One region of the Kitasatospora sp. NPDC058478 genome, then DNA from elsewhere that is predicted to be linked to it. Evidence: riboswitches for the same ligand, from Rfam matches in the RefSeq annotation. Region 1 holds a riboswitch; each other region holds the start of a gene.
The links. Region 1 has a riboswitch for cobalamin ahead of ACFWPT_RS35680 (FecCD family ABC transporter permease). Riboswitches for the same ligand answer to the same signal wherever they lie in the genome.

Region 1 (4,235 bases):
CTCAAGGACCGCGAGGTCGCCGTCAAGCGGCGCGACATCGGCATGGTCTTCCAGCGCTTCAACCTGTTCCCGCACATGACGGCCGTCGAGAACGTCATGGAGGCCCCGGTCCAGGTCAAGGGCGAGAGCAAGGCCGCCGCCCGGGAGCGGGCGATGGTCCTGCTGGAGCGGGTCGGCCTCGCCGACAAGGCGAAGAACTACCCCTCCCAGCTCTCCGGCGGCCAGCAGCAGCGCGTCGCGATCGCCCGCGCGCTGGCCATGAAGCCCAAGCTGATGCTGTTCGACGAGCCCACCTCGGCGCTCGACCCCGAACTGGTCGGCGACGTCCTCGACGTCATGCGCGGCCTCGCCGAGGAGGGCATGACCATGGTGGTCGTCACCCACGAGATGGGCTTCGCCCGCGAGGTCGGCGACGCGCTGGTGTTCATGGACGGCGGTGTGGTGGTCGAGTCCGGCAACCCCCGCGAGGTGCTCACCGACCCCCGGCACGAGCGCACCCGCGCCTTCCTCTCCAAGGTGCTGTAGAACCGTACCGACCGGCGCCCGGCAGGCTGCTCCTGCCGGGCGCCGACGTTTTCCCCACCCAGGTAATAGGCTGGACGCAATCAGCCCGTTACCGACCTTTTGGAAGGACCTCCGTGGAGCTCGCCTCGTACGCCGATCTCGCCGTTCGGCTGGTGAACACCGAGGAGCCCGAACGCGGCACCGACACGCTGACGTCCGTGGACGCGGTGCGCGGCCTGTTCTCCGACTCCTCGCGGGCCGCCGCACAGGCCGACGAGTCCGACCTGCCCCGGCTGCGGGCGGTGCGGACCAGGCTGCGCGGGGTCTTCGAGGCCGCCGCCGAGGGCGACGAGATCCGGGGCGTCGACCTGCTGAACAGCCTGCTGATGGAGTACCCGGTCAGCCCGCTGGTCTCCGGGCACGACTACCTGGACGACGCCGGCCGGCCGCGCTGGCACCTGCACCTGGCCGACAACTCGCCGACCGCCACCGCGCACTTCAGCGCGGTCGCCTGCATGGGCCTGGCCGTCCACCTGACCGAGCTGGGCGCCGACCGGCTCGGCATCTGCCAGGCCGCGCCCTGCCGCAACGCCTACCTGGACACCTCGACCAACCGCTCCCGCCGCTACTGCTCGGACCGCTGCGCGACCCGCGCCAACGTCGCCGCGTACCGGGCCCGCAAGCGCCAGGAGGCCGAGGCCGCGGCACTCGGCGCCGCCGGCTAGGCAGGGCAGGGCCCAGGGGGTCAGGGAGTCAGAGCTCGTCCGCCCAGACGCCCAGGCGGCGGGCCAGGCCCGGCACCCGGGCCAGCCGGGTGCTCAGCAGCAGCCGCTCCAGCCGCCGCCCCGGCGCCAGCCAGGCCGGGCGCGGGCGCAGCCTCAGCAGCACCCGGCCGAGCACCAGTTCGTCCGGGACCGGGCCGTAGCTGCGGCTGTCGCTGTCCACCGGCCGGTTGTCGGACAGCAGCCACCAGCCCCTCGGACGCCGCTCGGCGGCCCGCTTCACCACCAGCAGGTCCTGCTGGAAGGGGTGCCGGAAGAGCACCACCGCGCCGGGCCGGATCGGCGCGCCGTAGCGCACCAGCAACTGGTCGCCCTCGCGCAGGGTCGGGACCATCGACGGGCCCGCCACGTCGACCAGCCCGAACGGCACCGCGCCGCCGCCCCGCCCCCGGGGTTCCGTGCCCGCCGGTTCCGTGCTCCGCGCCACGACTCCTCCTCCCGGACCGACCGGTCCCAGTCTGCCGTACGGACCGTCACCCCGTTCGATCCGTTCGATGTCCGGATTACCCCGGTTCCGGGTCCGCCTTTTGCCCTAGGCCCACCGCCCGATCGCGAAACCCCGGGGGCGGAAGGGTAATCTCGGGCGCGGGAAGACGATCTAAGGAAGGACTCCCATGTTCTCTCGTCTGTTTGCACCGCGCGCCACCGCCCACGCCCACTGTGACCTGCCCTGCGGCGTGTACGACCCGGCGCAGGCCCGGATCGAGGCCGAGTCGGTCAAGGGCACCCAGGAGAAGTACCAGGCCAACGAGGACCCGGCTTTCCGCACCCGCGCCCTGATCATCAAGGAGCAGCGTGCCGAGGCCGTCAAGCACCACATCTCGGTGCTGTGGAGCGACTACTTCAAGGCCCCGCACTTCGAGAAGTACCCGCAGCTGCACCAGCTGATCAACGACACCCTGAAGGCCGCCTCGGCCGCCAAGGCGTCCACCGACCCCGCCACCGGCCAGGCCCTGCTGGACCTGATCGCCGAGGTCGACAAGATCTTCTGGGAGACCAAGCAGGCCTGAGCCTGACGCGTCGCCACCCGACCGCCCCCGTCCGCGAGCCCGGACGGGGGCGGTCGTGCGTTCACGCCCCACCCGAGCCCGGTAAGGGTTGCCTAGCCTGAGTGGCTGTTATGCTGCCAGGGCGTCCGAGGGGGAAGTCCGGTGTGAATCCGGCGCTGACCCGCAACGGTGAGCACGGCCCCCGGGGCCGCGCCAGCCCGATCGCCCCCGGCCGCTGAACTCCCGACAACTCGCCGTGGACTGCGAGGGGATGGCGCCCGGGCCCGCGCCCGACCGGTGCCGCCCCCGCGCACCCGCGGCCCGAGGCAAGGCGCACCGTGAGCAGCACCGCAGCCGCGGGCAGTGGCGCAACGAGCCCGCCCGCCCGCCGAATACCCGCCCTCCCGCTCGCCGTCGGCCTGGCCGCCGCCCTGCTGCTCTCGCTGCTCTGCGGCGTGGCGCTGGGCGCCTCCGGGATCGGCCTGCCCCGCGTCCTGCGGCTGCTGGCCGCCGGGCTGACGGGCGGACGGCTGGAGGCGGAGGAGGCCGCCGCCTACGCGATCGTCTGGGAGATCCGGCTGCCGCGCGCCGTGCTGGCCGCCGTGGTCGGCGCCGGGCTGGCCGCCACCGGGGTCGCCGTCCAGGCCCTGGTGCGCAACGCGCTGGCCGACCCGTTCGTACTCGGCATCTCCTCCGGCGCGGCCGTCGGCGCCAACGCGGTGCTGCTGCTCGGCGCCTTCGCCTCGCTCGGGGTGTGGGCGATCTCGGCCTCCGCGTTCGGCTCCGCGCTGGTCGCCATGGTGCTGGTCTACCTCGCGGCGCGGACGGCCTACGGGCTCACCCCGCTGCGGCTGGTGCTCACCGGCACCGCGCTCTCCTACGGCTTCTCCGCCGTCACCGCGCTGATGGTCTTCGCGGCCGCCCGCGGCGAGGCCGCCCGGGACGCCATGATGTGGCTGCTCGGCAGCCTCGGAGGCGCCACCTGGGGCTCGGTGCCGATCGCCGCCACCACCGTGCTGGCCGGCCTGGCGTACCTGGCCTGCGCCGCCGGCCGGCTGGACGCGCTCGCCATGGGCGACGAGACGGCCGCCTCGCTGGGCGTGGACCCGGACCGGCTGCGCCGCGAGCTGTTCGTGGTGACCGCCGCCGTCACCGGCACGGTGGTGGCCGTCAGCGGGGCGATCGGCTTCGTCGGGCTGATGGTGCCGCACCTGGCCCGGATGCTGGTCGGCGCCGGGCACCGCCGGGTGCTGCTGGTCGCGCCGCTCGCCGGGGCGCTGCTGCTGGTCTGGGTGGACATCGTCTCGCGCACCCTGCTGGCGCCCGCCGAACTGCCGGTCGGGGTGGTCACCGCGGTGCTCGGGGTGCCCTGTTTCCTGCTGCTGATGCGCCGTCGCGGCTATTCCTTCGGAGGCCGCTGATGGATCTCGCCCTGGACTCCGTCTCGGTCGAGCTGGCCGGTGCCCGGCTGGTCCACGACGTCGCCCTGGACGCCGCCGCCGGGCAGGTGGTCGGACTGATCGGACCGAACGGCAGCGGCAAGTCGACGCTGCTGCGCTGCGTCTACCGGGCGCTGCGGCCGGCCGCCGGGGCCGTCCGGCTGGACGGCACGGACCTGCACGCGCTGACCGCGCGCGAGGCCGCCCGGCGGGTGGCCGCGCTCCCCCAGGAGCACTCCGCCGAGTTCGACTTCACGGTGGCCGAGGTGGTCGCCATGGGCCGGCTGCCGCACCGGCGCGGCCTGGGCGGCCCGGGCGCGGACGACCACGCCCGCTGCACCGAGGCGCTGCGCAAGGTCGGCGCCGAGCAGTTGGCCGGGCGGGGCTTCCTGAGCCTGTCCGGCGGCGAGAAGCAGCGGGTGCTGATCGCCCGCGCGCTGGTCCAGGAGCCCCGACTGCTGGTGCTGGACGAGCCCACCAACCACCTGGACATCGCCCACCAGTTGGACGTGCTGGCGCTG
Region 2 (4,235 bases), on a different contig from region 1:
CGGTGTTGGCGACCAGGCACGCGGTCACCAGCGCGGCGGTGGCGACGAGGAGCCAGCGGGTGCGCTCGACGTGGACGCCGAGGGAGCGGGCGGCGGTCTCGCCGAAGGCGAAGGCGTCCAGGTCGCGGGCCGAGGAGGCCAGGACCGTGACGCCGACCAGCGCGACCGCGGTCAGGAAGACGGCGGTGGGCCAGCGCACGCCGGCGACCGAGCCGAGCGTCCACTCCATGACACCGCGCGCCGCGTTGCGGTCCCCGAGGACCAGCACGACGAACGAGGTGTAGGCCCCGCACATCTGCCCCACCGCGATGCCGGCGAGCACGGTCCGGGTGGTCGGTAGGGACCGGGTGCGGGCGCCGGCCAGTGCCAGGACGACGGCGGCGGCGAGCAGGGCACCGGCGAAGGCCGCCGTCGCCACCGCGCCGGTGCCCACGGCGCCGGTCACGCCGACGCCGAGGACGATCACGGTGACCGCGCCTGCGGCGGCTCCGTCGGAGATCCCGAGCAGGAAGGGATCGGCCAGGTCGTTCCCGGTCAGCGTCTGCAGCACCGCGCCGCAGACCGCGAGGCCTGCGCCGGTGGCAGCCGCTCCCAGAACCCGGGGCAGCCGCAACTGCCAGACGATCTGGTCGTCCAGCAGCGTGACGTGCTGGCCGCCCAGCCCGAGACGGCGCGCCACGACATCGATCACCGTCCGGACCGGCTCGGGTTGCGAGCCCACGGCCAGGCCGAGGAGCACGGTGGTCAGCAGCAGGGCCGCGCCGATGGCCAGGGCCGCCGTCGCGCGGCCCGGACCGGAGGGCCGCACGACGGGGCGGGGTTCGGTGGTCATGAACCCGGGTGCAGCTGGCCCAGCCCTGCGGACACCCGGGCGGCACCGTCGGCGAGCCGCACGCCGGGAGTCGACTCCGAGAACGGCACCACCACGAAAGCCTTGCGCTGCACGGCGGTGAGCTTGCTCAGCACCGGGTCGTTCTCCAAGTAGTCGATCTTGGACTGGGCGGTGTCCCAGCCGGCGTCCGCGACCACGATGGCGTCCGGGTCCGCCGCGACGACCTTCTCCCAGCTCACGTTCTGCCAGCCACCGGGCAGGTCCCCGAAGACGTTGCGGGCGCCCACGGCATCGAGCACGAGCTGAGGTCCGCCGTGGCCGGCACCGACGAACGGCGACTTGGTGTCCGAGTCGTACCACAGGACCTTCAGACTCTTGCCCGCGGCCGTCGCCGTGAACTGGGCGAGCTGCTGCTCCTGCTGCTGCTGGATCGCGGCGGCCCGCTCCGTGACACCGAAGACCTTGGCGACGTCGTTCAGTTCACCCCACACCGCCTGCCAGGTCGTCGGCGGCACCTGGCTCTTGTCCGAGCAGCCGAACGGGGACAGGTACGACGGGATGCCCTGGCCGCGCAGCTCGTCCCGGCTGCCCGCGACCTTGTCGGTGAACGCGCTGGAGTAGGAGGCGTACAGGAAGTCGGGACGGGCCGCGAGGAGCTTCTCCTTCGTCGGGTAGTCCTTGGAGAGCACCGGGACGGAGTCGTAGGCCGCCTTCCACTTCTCCGGGACGGAATCGTCGAGGTAGGCGGTACCGGCCATGCGGGACTGCAGGCCGAGGGACAGGGCCACCTCGGTGGCACCCTCGTTGAGCGTCACCAGCCGGGCGGGCGGCGCGCCGACCGTCACGGTCGTCCCGCAGTTGTCCACGCTCACCGGCGCGGCACTTCCGGCCGCCCCGCCGGACGTGGCGGGCGCGGGGGCGCCGGTGCAAGCCCCGAGCGCGCCGGTGAACAGGACGGCCGCGACCACCCGGCCGACACGTATCGGACCTGTGGGACGAACGGAACATATCGATCGAAACGGATACAGCAGACCGCTGGGCACGTGTTCTCCAAAACCCTCGTGGAACATGTCGCGCCGTGGCCGGTCTCCTGGCTTCCGCATCAACACGCCGCAGCCGACCTTCCCGGACGGCTCTTCCAGCCCGCCCAGTGGCCCTGACCGCTGGAAAAGCCGGTCAGCGAGGGCCGCGGAACTCCGCGGCAACAGTGGCGAGGGCCGCACCGGACTCAGACCGGTTTCCCGTACACCACGGCGATGGCAAGGTATCAGGCGTGGTCAGGTCGGTGCTGACCGGCTCAAGGACGCCCACCGGCCACGCGAAGCGCCGGCAGCGGCAGCGCCTTGACGGAGGTGTGTGTTCGGCCTGCCGGCTTTCCAGCGCGCTGTCACGCAGTGGCGGTGGCAGCTTCGGTGGCTCCGCCAGTTGAGGGTGACTGGAGGGAGCAGGCCGAGATCCGGACCGCGAGCTCCTCGTAGTCGACGGGTTCGCCACACAGCCGGCGTACGGAAGCAAGGCCCAGGCTGGCCTGTCCGGTGGCCTCCACGAGAGCACGGGAAGCAACGTAGAAGCGCCACTGGCCGATGTCGAGCGGGTCGTAGTCGGCGTGGGTGAGCGCGGTATGGAGGGCGAAGACGTAGACATCCGCGTTGTAGGACTGCTCTGCGGCGTCACCGTCCTCGGGAGTCCAGGTGCGTCCGCGCAGCCGGGAGAAGCGAATCTCCGACAGCTGACGCTGCCCCCAGGCTTGGAGGTAGGCGCTGGTCTTGACCTCGATCCTGAGCCCGTCAGGCGTCAGGACATCGAAGCTGTCCCATTCCATGTTGCGTGCCACAGCGCCGACGGCGCGGTGGACCAGGAATTCCGCGAGCAGGCCCCGGGTGGTGTTGGTTCGCAAGTCGGGCATCGCGTAGCGCCAGAAGTCCAGCACCGTCCCGGCATCGGTGCCGCGGAAGGCCTCGTTGCCGTCGAGCGGCGCCAGTTCGGCCGGGGTGTGCCAGGCGTTGGGGGCGGCGGAGTCGGAGAGCATTCCCCCAGCCTGACACGGGCGCCGGACGGGGAGGGCGGTATCGGGGGCAGCGCTCAAAGTCCACGGCGCTGTGCCCTCGCGCCCTCCCGGGCTGGAGAGCTGCTGTTTCCGCAGGTCAGAGGCCTGATTGCTGCCTCGAAGTGCCGCGGTTCCTCGGCGGCCGCAAGCGCAGCTGCGGCGAGTCCGCAGGACTCGGTCTGTGCCCGTGTGTTACTGGGTACGGAGGGGATCGACGGGGGAGTGGGTCGCGAGTGGCGAGAGGTCGGAGCCGGGGCGTGAGTGGTGAACTGCGGTATGACGATCTGGTGCGGCCGCTGCCGGAGTTGCTGAGGAGGCACACCGAACGGTCGGGGGACCGGGTCGCGTTCCACGACTTCTCGCGCGGTGTCAGCTACGCCGAGTTGGAGCGGCGGACCGGGCGGCTGGCCGGGTCGCTCGTGCGGGCGGGGGTCCGGCGCGGGGATCGGGTGGCGCTCTGCCTGGGCAACTGCGTGGAGCTGGTGGAGGGTTGCCTCGCCGTGCTGCGGGCGGGGGCGGTCGGTGTCCTGCTCAATCCCCGCTCCTCCGACGACGAACTCGACTACTACCTGCGGGACAGCGGCGCCTCGGCCATCATCACCGACCCCGCGCACCTCGCGCAGCTGCACCGCCTCGGCGCCGCGTACCGCGGCCTGCACACCGTGCTCACCGGGGCGGGCCCGATCCCCTCGAACGCCCCCGACGGCACCGTCCTCTTCGAGGCCGAAGCCGAGGCCGCGACCGGGAGCGGGAGCGACGGGCCCGCGGCCCCCGACGACCTGGGGCTCGACGATCCGGCCTGGCTGCTCTACACCTCCGGGACCACCCACCGCCCCAAGGGCGTGCTCTCCACACAGCGCAGCGCACTGTGGTCGGTGGCGGCCTGCTACGCGCCGCTCTTCGGGCTCTCCTCCGAGGACCGGCTGCTGTGGCCGCTGCCGCTGTTCCACAGCTTCGGGCACTCCCTCGCGATCCTGGGCACCACGGCCGTCGGCGCGAGCACCGCGATCGCCGGCGAACTGCCCACGCCCGGTGAGGCCTTGACGCCCGGCGACCTGTGGCGCACGCTGCGCACTCCGAGCGCCGCCCTCGGCGGGCCGTTCACCGTCCTGGCGGGCGTCCCCACGACGTACCACCGGTTGATGGCCTCGGCGAAGGACACCCCGCTCCCCGCACCGCGGCCCGGGCTGAGGCTCTGCGTCACGGCGGGCGCGCCGTGCCCGCCCGAGCTGCGCGGGGCGGTGGAGGAGACGCTCGGCGCGCCGCTGCTCGACGTCTACGGCAGTACCGAGACGTGCGGCGCGATCGCGGTGGCCCGCCCGAACGGCCCCCGGGTCGACGGGTCCTGTGGACTAC
Region 3 (4,235 bases), on a different contig from region 1:
GGTGTTCTTGATCGCGTCCCGGTACCGGTCGTAGAACGACGGGTAGCGCATCGGGCGCAGGGTCAGCTCGAAGCCGGGGTCGAGCAGCATCTTCTCGCGGTCGGGGGTGCTCACTGGCAGGCCTCGCAGGACTCGGGGTTCTCCAGGGAGCAGGCCAGCGCGGCCTCCTCCTCCGGGGTGAGGGTCGGGGTGTTCACCGGCACGGGCGCGGACGCGGGCGCGGCGGCGCGGGCGGCACCGGAGGCGGCCTGGGCGATCCGGGTCGCCGGGCGCGAGCGCAGGTAGTAGGTGGTCTTGAGACCGACCTTCCACGCGTAGGCGTACATCGAGCTGAGCTTGCCGATGGTCGGCGCCGCCATGAACAGGTTCAGCGACTGGCTCTGGTCGAGGTACGGCATGCGGGCCGCGGCCAGGTCGATCAGCGCGCGCTGGGGCAGCTCCCAGGCGGTGCGGTAGAGCGAGCGGACCTCGGCGGGCAGCCAGCCCAGTTCCTGGATGGAGCCGTTGGCCTCGCGCAGGGCGTCGCGGGTCTGCTGGTCCCAGACGCCGAGCTCCTTGAGCTCGCGCACCAGGTACGGGTTGACCTGGAGGAACTCGCCGGACAGCGTCTCGCGCTTGAACAGGTTGGAGACCTGCGGCTCGATGCACTCGTAGACGCCGGCGATGGACGCGATGGTCGCGGTCGGCGCGATGGCCAGCAGCAGCGAGTTGCGCAGGCCGGTCTCGGCGATGCGGGCGCGCAGCGCGGTCCAGCGGTCGGCCCACTGCGGGGCGGCCGTCGGGAAGTGGTCGATGTGCAGTTCGCCGCGGGCGGCGCGGGTCTCGCCGTAGGCCTCGTGGCGGCCCAGCTGCTCGGCCAGGTCGGCGGAGCGCTCGTACGCGGTGAGCATGATGCGCTCGGCGATGAGGGTGGAGAGCCGCGCGGCCTCGGCGGAGTCGAAGTCGATCCGCAGCTTGAAGAAGACGTCCTGGAGGCCCATCACGCCGAGGCCGACCGGGCGCCAGCGGGAGTTGGAGGTGCCGGCCTCGGTGGTCGGGTAGAAGTTGATGTCCACCACGCGGTCGAGGAACGTCACGGCGGTGCGGACGGTGGCGTCGAGGCGCTCCCAGTCCATGGCGCCGAGCAGGTCGTCGACGGAGGCCCCGGGGGCGACGTGGGCGCCGAGGTTGACCGAGCCGAGGTTGCAGACGGCGGTCTCGGAGTCGTCCGTGACCTCCAGGATCTCGGTGCACAGGTTCGAGGAGTGCACCGTGCGGCCGGGCAGCGCGGTCTGGTTGGCGGCGCGGTTGGAGGCGTCCTTGAAGGTCATCCAGCCGTTGCCGGTCTGCGCCAGGGTGCGCATCATCCGGGCGTACAGGGTCTGCGCGGGGATGGAGCGCACGGCCTTGCCGGCCAGCTCGGCCTTGCGGTAGGCCTCGTCGAAGTCGGAGCCCCACAGGTCGACGAGCTCGGGCACGTCGGCGGGGGAGAAGAGCGACCAGTCCTCGTTGGCGTTGACCCGGCGCATGAACTCGTCCGGGATCCAGTGCGCCAGGTTGAGGTTGTGGGTGCGCCGCGCCTCTTCGCCGGTGTTGTCGCGGAGCTCCAGGAACTCCTCGATGTCGGCGTGCCAGGTCTCCAGGTAGACGCAGGCCGCGCCCTTGCGGCGGCCGCCCTGGTTGACGGCGGCGACCGAGGAGTCGAGGGTGCGCAGGAACGGGACGATGCCGTTGGACTTGCCGTTGGTGCCGCGGATCAGGCTGCCGCGCGAGCGGATGCGCGAGTAGGACAGGCCGATGCCGCCGGCGTGCTTGGACAGCCGGGCGATCTGCGCGTAGCGGTTGTAGATCGAGTCCAGGTTGTCCAGCGGGGAGTCGAGCAGGTAGCAGCTCGACATCTGCGGGTGCCGGGTGCCGGAGTTGAACAGGGTCGGCGAGGAGGTCAGGTACTCCAGCCGGCTCATCAGGCCGTACAGCTCGGCGACCTCGCGCACGGACTGCTCGCTGTCGCCGACCGCCAGGCCGCAGGCGACGCGGAGCAGGAAGTGCTGCGGGGTCTCGATGACCTTGCGGGTGATCGGGTGGCGCAGCAGGTAGCGGGACTGCACGGTGCGCAGGCCGAAGTACTCGAAGCGGTCGTCGCCGTGTACGTCGATCAGCGCGTCCAGGGCGGCGGCGTGCTTGGCGACGAAGGCGGCGGTGGTGTCGCCGATCAGGCCCTCGTCGTGGCCGACGGCGATCGAGGCGGCGAAGGAGCGCGAGCCCTGGCTGTTCGCCTCGTCGACGATCTCCAGGGCGAGCAGCCGGGCGGCCAGCTTCGAGTACTGGGGGTCCTCGGCGATCATCGACGCGGCGGCGTCCACGGCCAGCCCGCGCAGCTCGGCGAAGTCCGAGCCGGCGTGGCGGCCGCGCAGCGCGGCGGCGGCGACATGGCCGGGGTCCACCTGGGGGAGATCGACGCTGCGGTCGGTGAGCAGCCGAAGGAGCGCGCCGCCGGGGTCGGAGACCGTCGGGTCGGTGGGGGCGGGGCCGGTGCCCTGGGCGGGCAGGGTGGCTGAGGCAGCGGTGGTCAAGGCGCTCTCTCCTGGCGGCGATCGGCGGCGGTGATCGGGGGGTACCGGGCCGTTCGGGGCAGGGGAGCACGGCACGTACGCAGGAAGCGTCGCGCGACAGTGGCGTCCCCGGCCCGCCCGCGAGGCCCGGAAGGTAGTTCTCGTGCTGGCGCGGCCTCTGCGGGAGGGCCCGTGCGCACACCGTCGGCAGGTACTCGGACTCGCGGTGCGGCTGCTGGAGCCGCCCGCTCACCGCTGCGGGGCAGTCCCGGATTCGCACCGGGTTCCCCTGCATCGACAGCAGGATTGAGCATACATCTTGTGGTGTCTCTCTGATGCGACCCCACATGTAGTACGGCGCGGTGTGTCGGCGCGATAACCGGGGGTGCTGGGAGGGGGCGGGCCGTGGCCTTGGGGCGCCTCGGATCCGGGCTCCCGGGGCCTTGGTTCCGGGCTCCGGCGTCCTGGTTTCGATACGGAACGGTCACCGGGCGGACCGGCTGGCGGGGGCATGCCCTACGATCTGGGCGCATGAGCGAGCGAAGCGCCGAGGGGCGCGTTTCGCGAAGCGATCATCGAGCGAAGCGAGGGGGCGCGTGAGCGACGGAACTGGCGCACCCGGGCAGGGTCCGCAGGGAACGCCTCCCACCGGGCCGGGGGACGCGCACGGTCAGCAGCCGCCGGTGGTGCCCGGTCCGGTGTTGCCGCCGAGCGGGGGCTTCGGGCCGCCGCCGGCCTCGTACGGGCCTCCGGTGCCGCCCGCGCAGCCGGTGGCGCAGCCCGGCCCGCCGGGGCAGCCTCCGCTGCCGCAGCCGGGCCAACCGGGGCAGCAGCTGCCGCCGCAGTGGCAGCCGAACCCCCAGCCGCATCCCCAGACGCATCCCCAAGGACACCCGCAGGCGCACCCGCAGCCGTACCCGCAGCCCCAGGCGCCGCAGCGCGCCGAGCCGAACTGGCAGGCGCTGGCGGACCGCAACGCGGCGGACGACAAGCGCCGCCGCCGGCTGCGGGCCCTCGGCGTGGCGGTCGCGGTCGTCCTGGTCGGCGGCCTGGTCGCGGGCGGTGCGGTGCTGCTGACGAAGGGCGACGGCGACAAGCCGACCGCCGGGCCGACCGCCTCGGCCTCCAACCGGCCGTCCTCCGCCGCACCGAGTGCCGCGCCGAATGCCGCCGGAACCCCGGGCGGGAACCCGTCCGGCACCCCGGGCGGCGCGCCGGACGACCCGTCGAAGCCGATCTGGGAGGCCGCCACCGACCCGGCGCCGCAGGACGCGGGGGCGCTGTTCTCCGCACTCCAGGTGACGGTCAACGGCGCCACCTGGAACCGGACCTTCGTCTCGCTGGACTCGCCCTGCTGGGACGGGAACTCGACGACCGGCGGGCTCGGCAAGGTCCTCGGTGACCAGGGCTGCCAGAAGGTGCTCCGGGCGACCTACGTCTCCGGCGACAGCGCGGTGACCGTCGGCGTCGCGGTCTTCGACCACAAGATCCAGGCCGAGACCTCGATGAAGAGCTACACCGGCCACCTCAAGGGCGCCGTCGCGCCGGGCGCGCCGGCCTTCTGCGCCACGCCGGGCTGCACCAACACGCACAACACCCTGGGCCGGTACGCCTACTTCACGGTCGAGGGCTCGGCGAAGGGCGGCAACACCGCCGACGCCGCCGCCACCGCGGCGGCCGCCGGCTTCGGCGAGCACGTGAAGG
Region 4 (4,235 bases), on a different contig from region 1:
GCCCATCACGATGCCGCTCATGAGCGCGACGTAGGGCTTGGGGTAGCGGGCGATGCGGGCGTTGAGGCGGTACTCGTCGCGCCAGAACTCCTCGACGGCGCCCGGGTCCGCGCCGGTGGCGGCGCGGTGGATGGCGACGATGTCGCCGCCGGCGCAGAAGGCCCGCTCACCGGCGCCGGTGATGACCACGGTGTCGACCCGCTCGTCCTCCTCCCACGCGTCCAGGGCTTCGGAGATCCTTCGCACCATGCCGTGGGTGAGGGCGTTCAGGGCCGCGGGGCGGTTGAGGACGATCAGGCCGGCCCGGCCCTCGCGGTGGACCAGGACCTCGTCGAGGTCGTTCCCGGCCATCACGCGGCCCCGGTCAGGCCGCGGGCGACGATGACGCGCATGATCTCGTTGGTTCCTTCCAGGATCTGGTGCACCCGCAGGTCGCGGACGATCTTCTCGATGCCGTACTCGGCCAGGTAGCCGTAGCCGCCGTGCAGTTGGAGCGCCTGGTTGGCGACCTCGAAGCCGGTGTCGGTGGCGTGCCGCTTGGCCATCGCGCACAGCTCCGGCGCTCTGGGGTCCCCCCGGTCCAGGGCCGAGGCGGCCCGCCAGAGCAGCGACCTGGCCGCCTCCAGCTCCGTGGCCATGTCGGCGAGCCGGAACTGCAGCGCCTGGGCGTGCAGGAGCCGGGCGCCGAACGCCTCGCGGTCCGCCAGGTAGCGGGTGGCCCGTTCCAGGGCGTCCTGCGCTCCGCCGAGGGAGCAGGCGGCGATGCCGAGCCGGCCGCCGTTCAGCCCGTTCATGGCGATCCGGAAGCCCTCGCCCTCGGCTCCCAGGAGGCGGTCGGCCGGGAGCCGGACGCCGTCCAGCCGCACCTGGCGGGTGGGCTGGGCGTTCCAGCCCATCTTCTTCTCGTCGGGCCCGAACGAGACGCCGGCGTCGTCGCGTTCGACGACGAACGCGGACACCCCGCCGGCCCCCGGTCCGCCGGTGCGGGCCATCACCAGGTAGACCTGGGAAGCCCCTGCGCCCGAGATGAACTGCTTGACGCCGTCGAGGACCCAGTGCGCCCCGTCCCGGCGGGCTCGGGTGGTCAGTGCCGCCGCGTCCGAGCCCGCGCCGGGCTCGGTGAGGCAGTAGCTGGCGGGGGTCGCCATGGCGCTGAGGCCCGGCAGCCAGCGGGCGCGCTGGGCGTCGTCGCCGTAGCGGTCGATCATCCAGGCGACCATGTTGTGGATGGACAGGTAGGCGGCGATGGACGGGCAGCCGGTGGCCAGCGCCTCGAACACCAGCACGCCGTCGGCGCGGGTGAGCCCGGAGCCGCCGGACTCCTCGCGGACGTAGACACCGGCCAGGCCGACGTCCGCCGCCTTGCGCAGCACGTCCACCGGGAAGTGCTTGGCCTGGTCCCACGCGACCGCGTTCGGCGCCAGGTGTTCGCGGGCGAAGGCCCGGGTGGTCGCCGCGATGGCGAGCTGGTCCTCTGTGAGGTCGTGCACGGCGCCCTCAGCCCATCGTCGGGATGGTGAAGCTCGCGCCCTCCTTGACCCCGGAGGGCCAGCGCGAGGTGACGGTCCGGGTGCGGGTGTAGAAGCGGATCGAGTCCGGCCCGTGCTGGTTGAGGTCGCCGAACCCGGAGCGCTTCCAGCCGCCGAAGGTGTGGTACGCGACCGGCACGGGGATCGGCACGTTGACGCCGACCATGCCGGTGTTCACCCGGCGGGCGAAGTCCCGCGCCGTGTCGCCGTCCCGGGTGTAGACGGCCACGCCGTTGCCGAACTCGTGCTCGCCGGGCAGGCGCAGCGCCTCCTCGTAGTCGGCGGCGCGGAGCACGGTCAGGACGGGGCCGAAGATCTCCTCCCGGTAGATCCGCATGTCGGGCGTGACGCGGTCGAACAGCGAGGCGCCGAGGAAGTAGCCGTCCTCGTGCCCCTCCAGCCGGAAGTCCCGCCCGTCGACGACGAGTTCGGCGCCCTCCTCGACCCCGAGGTCCAGGTAGCCGCGGACCCGCTCCAGCGCGTCGGCGCCGACCAGCGGGCCGAAGTCCGCCGCCGGGTCGTCCGAGCGCCCGACCTTCAACGCGGCGATCCGCTCGACCAGTTTGGCCACCAGGGCGTCGGCGGTCTCCTCCCCCACCGGGACGGCCACCGAGATCGCCATGCAGCGCTCGCCGGCCGAGCCGTAGCCGGCGCCGATCAGCGCGTCCGCGGCCTGGTCGAGGTCGGCGTCCGGCATCACGACCAGGTGGTTCTTGGCGCCGCCGAAGCACTGCGCCCGCTTCCCGTGCGCGGCGGCGGTGGCGTACACGTACTGGGCGATCGGTGTGGAGCCGACGAACCCGACCGCCTGCACCCGCGGGTCCTCCAGCAGGGTGTCGACGGCCTCCTTGCCGCCGTTGACCACGTTCAGCACGCCCGGCGGCAGCCCGGCCTCCAGGAACAGCTCGGCGAGGCGCAGCGGCACCGAGGGGTCGCGCTCCGAGGGCTTGAGGACGAAGGCGTTGCCGCAGGCGATGGCGGGTGCGGCCTTCCAGAGCGGGATCATCGCGGGGAAGTTGAACGGCGTGATGCCCGCGACCACGCCGAGCGGCTGGCGCATCGAGTACACGTCGATGCCGGTGCCCGCGTTGTCGCTGAACTCGCCCTTCAGCAGGTGCGGGATGCCGGCGGCGAACTCCACGACCTCCAGGCCGCGTTGGATGTCCCCGTGGGCGTCGGCCACGGTCTTGCCGTGCTCGGCGGACAGCAGCCGGGCCAGTTCCTCCTTCTCCTGCTCGACGAGTTGGAGGAAGCGCAGCAGGACGCGGGCGCGCCGCTGCGGGTTCCACGCGGCCCATGCGGGCTGGGCCTGCGCGGCGTCGGCGATCACCGCCTCGACCTCGGCCCGGCTCGCCAGCGGCACCCGGGCCTGCACCCGGCCGGTGTTGGGGTCGTACACGTCGCCGAAGCGACCGGAGGTGCCGGCGGTGGGCTTGCCGGCGACGAAGTGGGTCAGTTCTCGGACCATCGGGTTCCTTCTCTCGACAGGGGTGGGGAGAGGAGGAGGATCGGAGGCCGCCGCCGGTCGGCGGGCGCACGGTGGTGCGCCCCGCGACACGGGCGTGCGGCGGCGGAACGGAACGTCAGGGCGTCGGGGCCCCGGCGGCCGTGGGCACGGGACGACCAGGAGCGGCAGTGGAGCGGGAGCAGCCCGGAGTCATGCGTGTCGTCTCCATCCTCGTGGAAAACACGGAACACCCGCGGCCGGTATCCTGACTCCCGGATCACCGCACGCCCCCAGGCCTTCCCGGCTGGCTGCCAGTGGCCTTCATTTGCGAGGACGAACTCCCCGGTCACAGTGGCGGGACCGTGCCGGACTCACACCGGCTTCCCTGACACCGCGGACCTGCCGTCGACCATATAGTTGGACGTCCTAGTAAGTCCAGAGGCCCGCACGCGCGTTGCGCCATCGGCTTTCCACCGCGCCGAGCGGCACGTGACCGGACGGTGTCCGCAAATCAGGCGCCCGGCAGCGCGGGGCCACGAGCCCGTAAAGTTAGCTGAGGCACACCTAAGCAACACAGGCCGGGCCCATCTTCGCCATACCGGCGCGGGCAGGCCTCGGCCGCCGACCGCTGTCGGCGCCGGAGGTGCGCCTGCCGGGAGTGTGCCTTCCGGGAGTGTCGGGACAGGGAGAACGATGTGAGGGTCGGTCGGGACGCCAGGCGTCCGCACGGGGAACTGGTCGCGGACGTGCTGGCGGTGTTGTGGGCGGCCGGCGAGCCGCTGACCGCCCAGCAGGTCAAGGAGGCGCTGGACCACGGGCTGGCCCGCACCACCGTGACGACGATCCTCACGCGCCTGCACGAGAAGGGGACCCTGGTCCGCAGCCGCCCCGCGCGGTCCTTCGCCTACGCCCCGGTGGAGGACGCCGCCGGACTGGCGGCCGGGCGCATGCGCCGGGAGTTGGAGAAGGAACCCCAGCGGGACCTCGTGCTGAAGCGGTTCGTCTCCTCCCTGTCCGAGGACGACGAGGACGTGCTGCGCCGCCTGCTCCTCGATGCCCAGACCGAGGCCGAGGCCGAGGCCCAGACCGGGGCCCAGACCGGGGCCCAGACCGGGGCCAGGGCCGCGACCGCGGCGGACTCCGGCAGGCCCGGGCCCGAGGACGACGCATGGGCCTGATCCTGACGGTCGTCGCCCTGGCCCTGCTGCTCCCCTGGGCCGCGGCGCCCGCCGCACGCCGCTTGGCCCTGCTGCTCCCTC

Region 2: another riboswitch for cobalamin. It lies ahead of ACFWPT_RS31035 (ABC transporter substrate-binding protein); the one in region 1 lies ahead of ACFWPT_RS35680 (FecCD family ABC transporter permease).
Region 3: another riboswitch for cobalamin. It lies ahead of ACFWPT_RS32250 (ribonucleoside-diphosphate reductase subunit alpha); the one in region 1 lies ahead of ACFWPT_RS35680 (FecCD family ABC transporter permease).
Region 4: another riboswitch for cobalamin. It lies ahead of ACFWPT_RS07110 (CoA-acylating methylmalonate-semialdehyde dehydrogenase); the one in region 1 lies ahead of ACFWPT_RS35680 (FecCD family ABC transporter permease).

The regions. Positions count from the first base shown of each region.
Region 1 covers NZ_JBHXML010000088.1:20,095-24,329, forward strand. The annotation lists gene ACFWPT_RS35660 (amino acid ABC transporter ATP-binding protein) at 1-525, shown strand, start outside; gene ACFWPT_RS35665 (CGNR zinc finger domain-containing protein) at 639-1,229, shown strand; gene sodX (nickel-type superoxide dismutase maturation protease) at 1,258-1,713, opposite strand; gene sodN (superoxide dismutase, Ni) at 1,901-2,296, shown strand; cobalamin riboswitch at 2,385-2,524, shown strand; gene ACFWPT_RS35680 (FecCD family ABC transporter permease) at 2,614-3,696, shown strand; gene ACFWPT_RS35685 (ABC transporter ATP-binding protein) at 3,696-4,235, shown strand, end outside.
Region 2 covers NZ_JBHXML010000066.1:42,061-46,295, forward strand. The annotation lists gene ACFWPT_RS31030 (iron ABC transporter permease) at 1-832, opposite strand, end outside; gene ACFWPT_RS31035 (ABC transporter substrate-binding protein) at 829-1,800, opposite strand; cobalamin riboswitch at 1,895-2,100, opposite strand; gene ACFWPT_RS31040 (hypothetical protein) at 2,220-2,861, opposite strand; gene ACFWPT_RS31045 (type I polyketide synthase) at 3,137-4,235, shown strand, end outside.
Region 3 covers NZ_JBHXML010000071.1:39,192-43,426, forward strand. The annotation lists gene ACFWPT_RS32245 (ribonucleotide-diphosphate reductase subunit beta) at 1-90, opposite strand, end outside; gene ACFWPT_RS32250 (ribonucleoside-diphosphate reductase subunit alpha) at 111-2,528, opposite strand; cobalamin riboswitch at 2,720-2,862, opposite strand; gene ACFWPT_RS32255 (hypothetical protein) at 3,284-4,235, shown strand, end outside.
Region 4 covers NZ_JBHXML010000009.1:23,946-28,180, reverse strand. The annotation lists gene ACFWPT_RS07120 (enoyl-CoA hydratase/isomerase family protein) at 1-351, opposite strand, end outside; gene ACFWPT_RS07115 (acyl-CoA dehydrogenase family protein) at 351-1,490, opposite strand; gene ACFWPT_RS07110 (CoA-acylating methylmalonate-semialdehyde dehydrogenase) at 1,498-2,997, opposite strand; cobalamin riboswitch at 3,214-3,405, opposite strand; gene ACFWPT_RS07105 (BlaI/MecI/CopY family transcriptional regulator) at 3,672-4,154, shown strand; gene ACFWPT_RS07100 (M48 family metalloprotease) at 4,145-4,235, shown strand, end outside.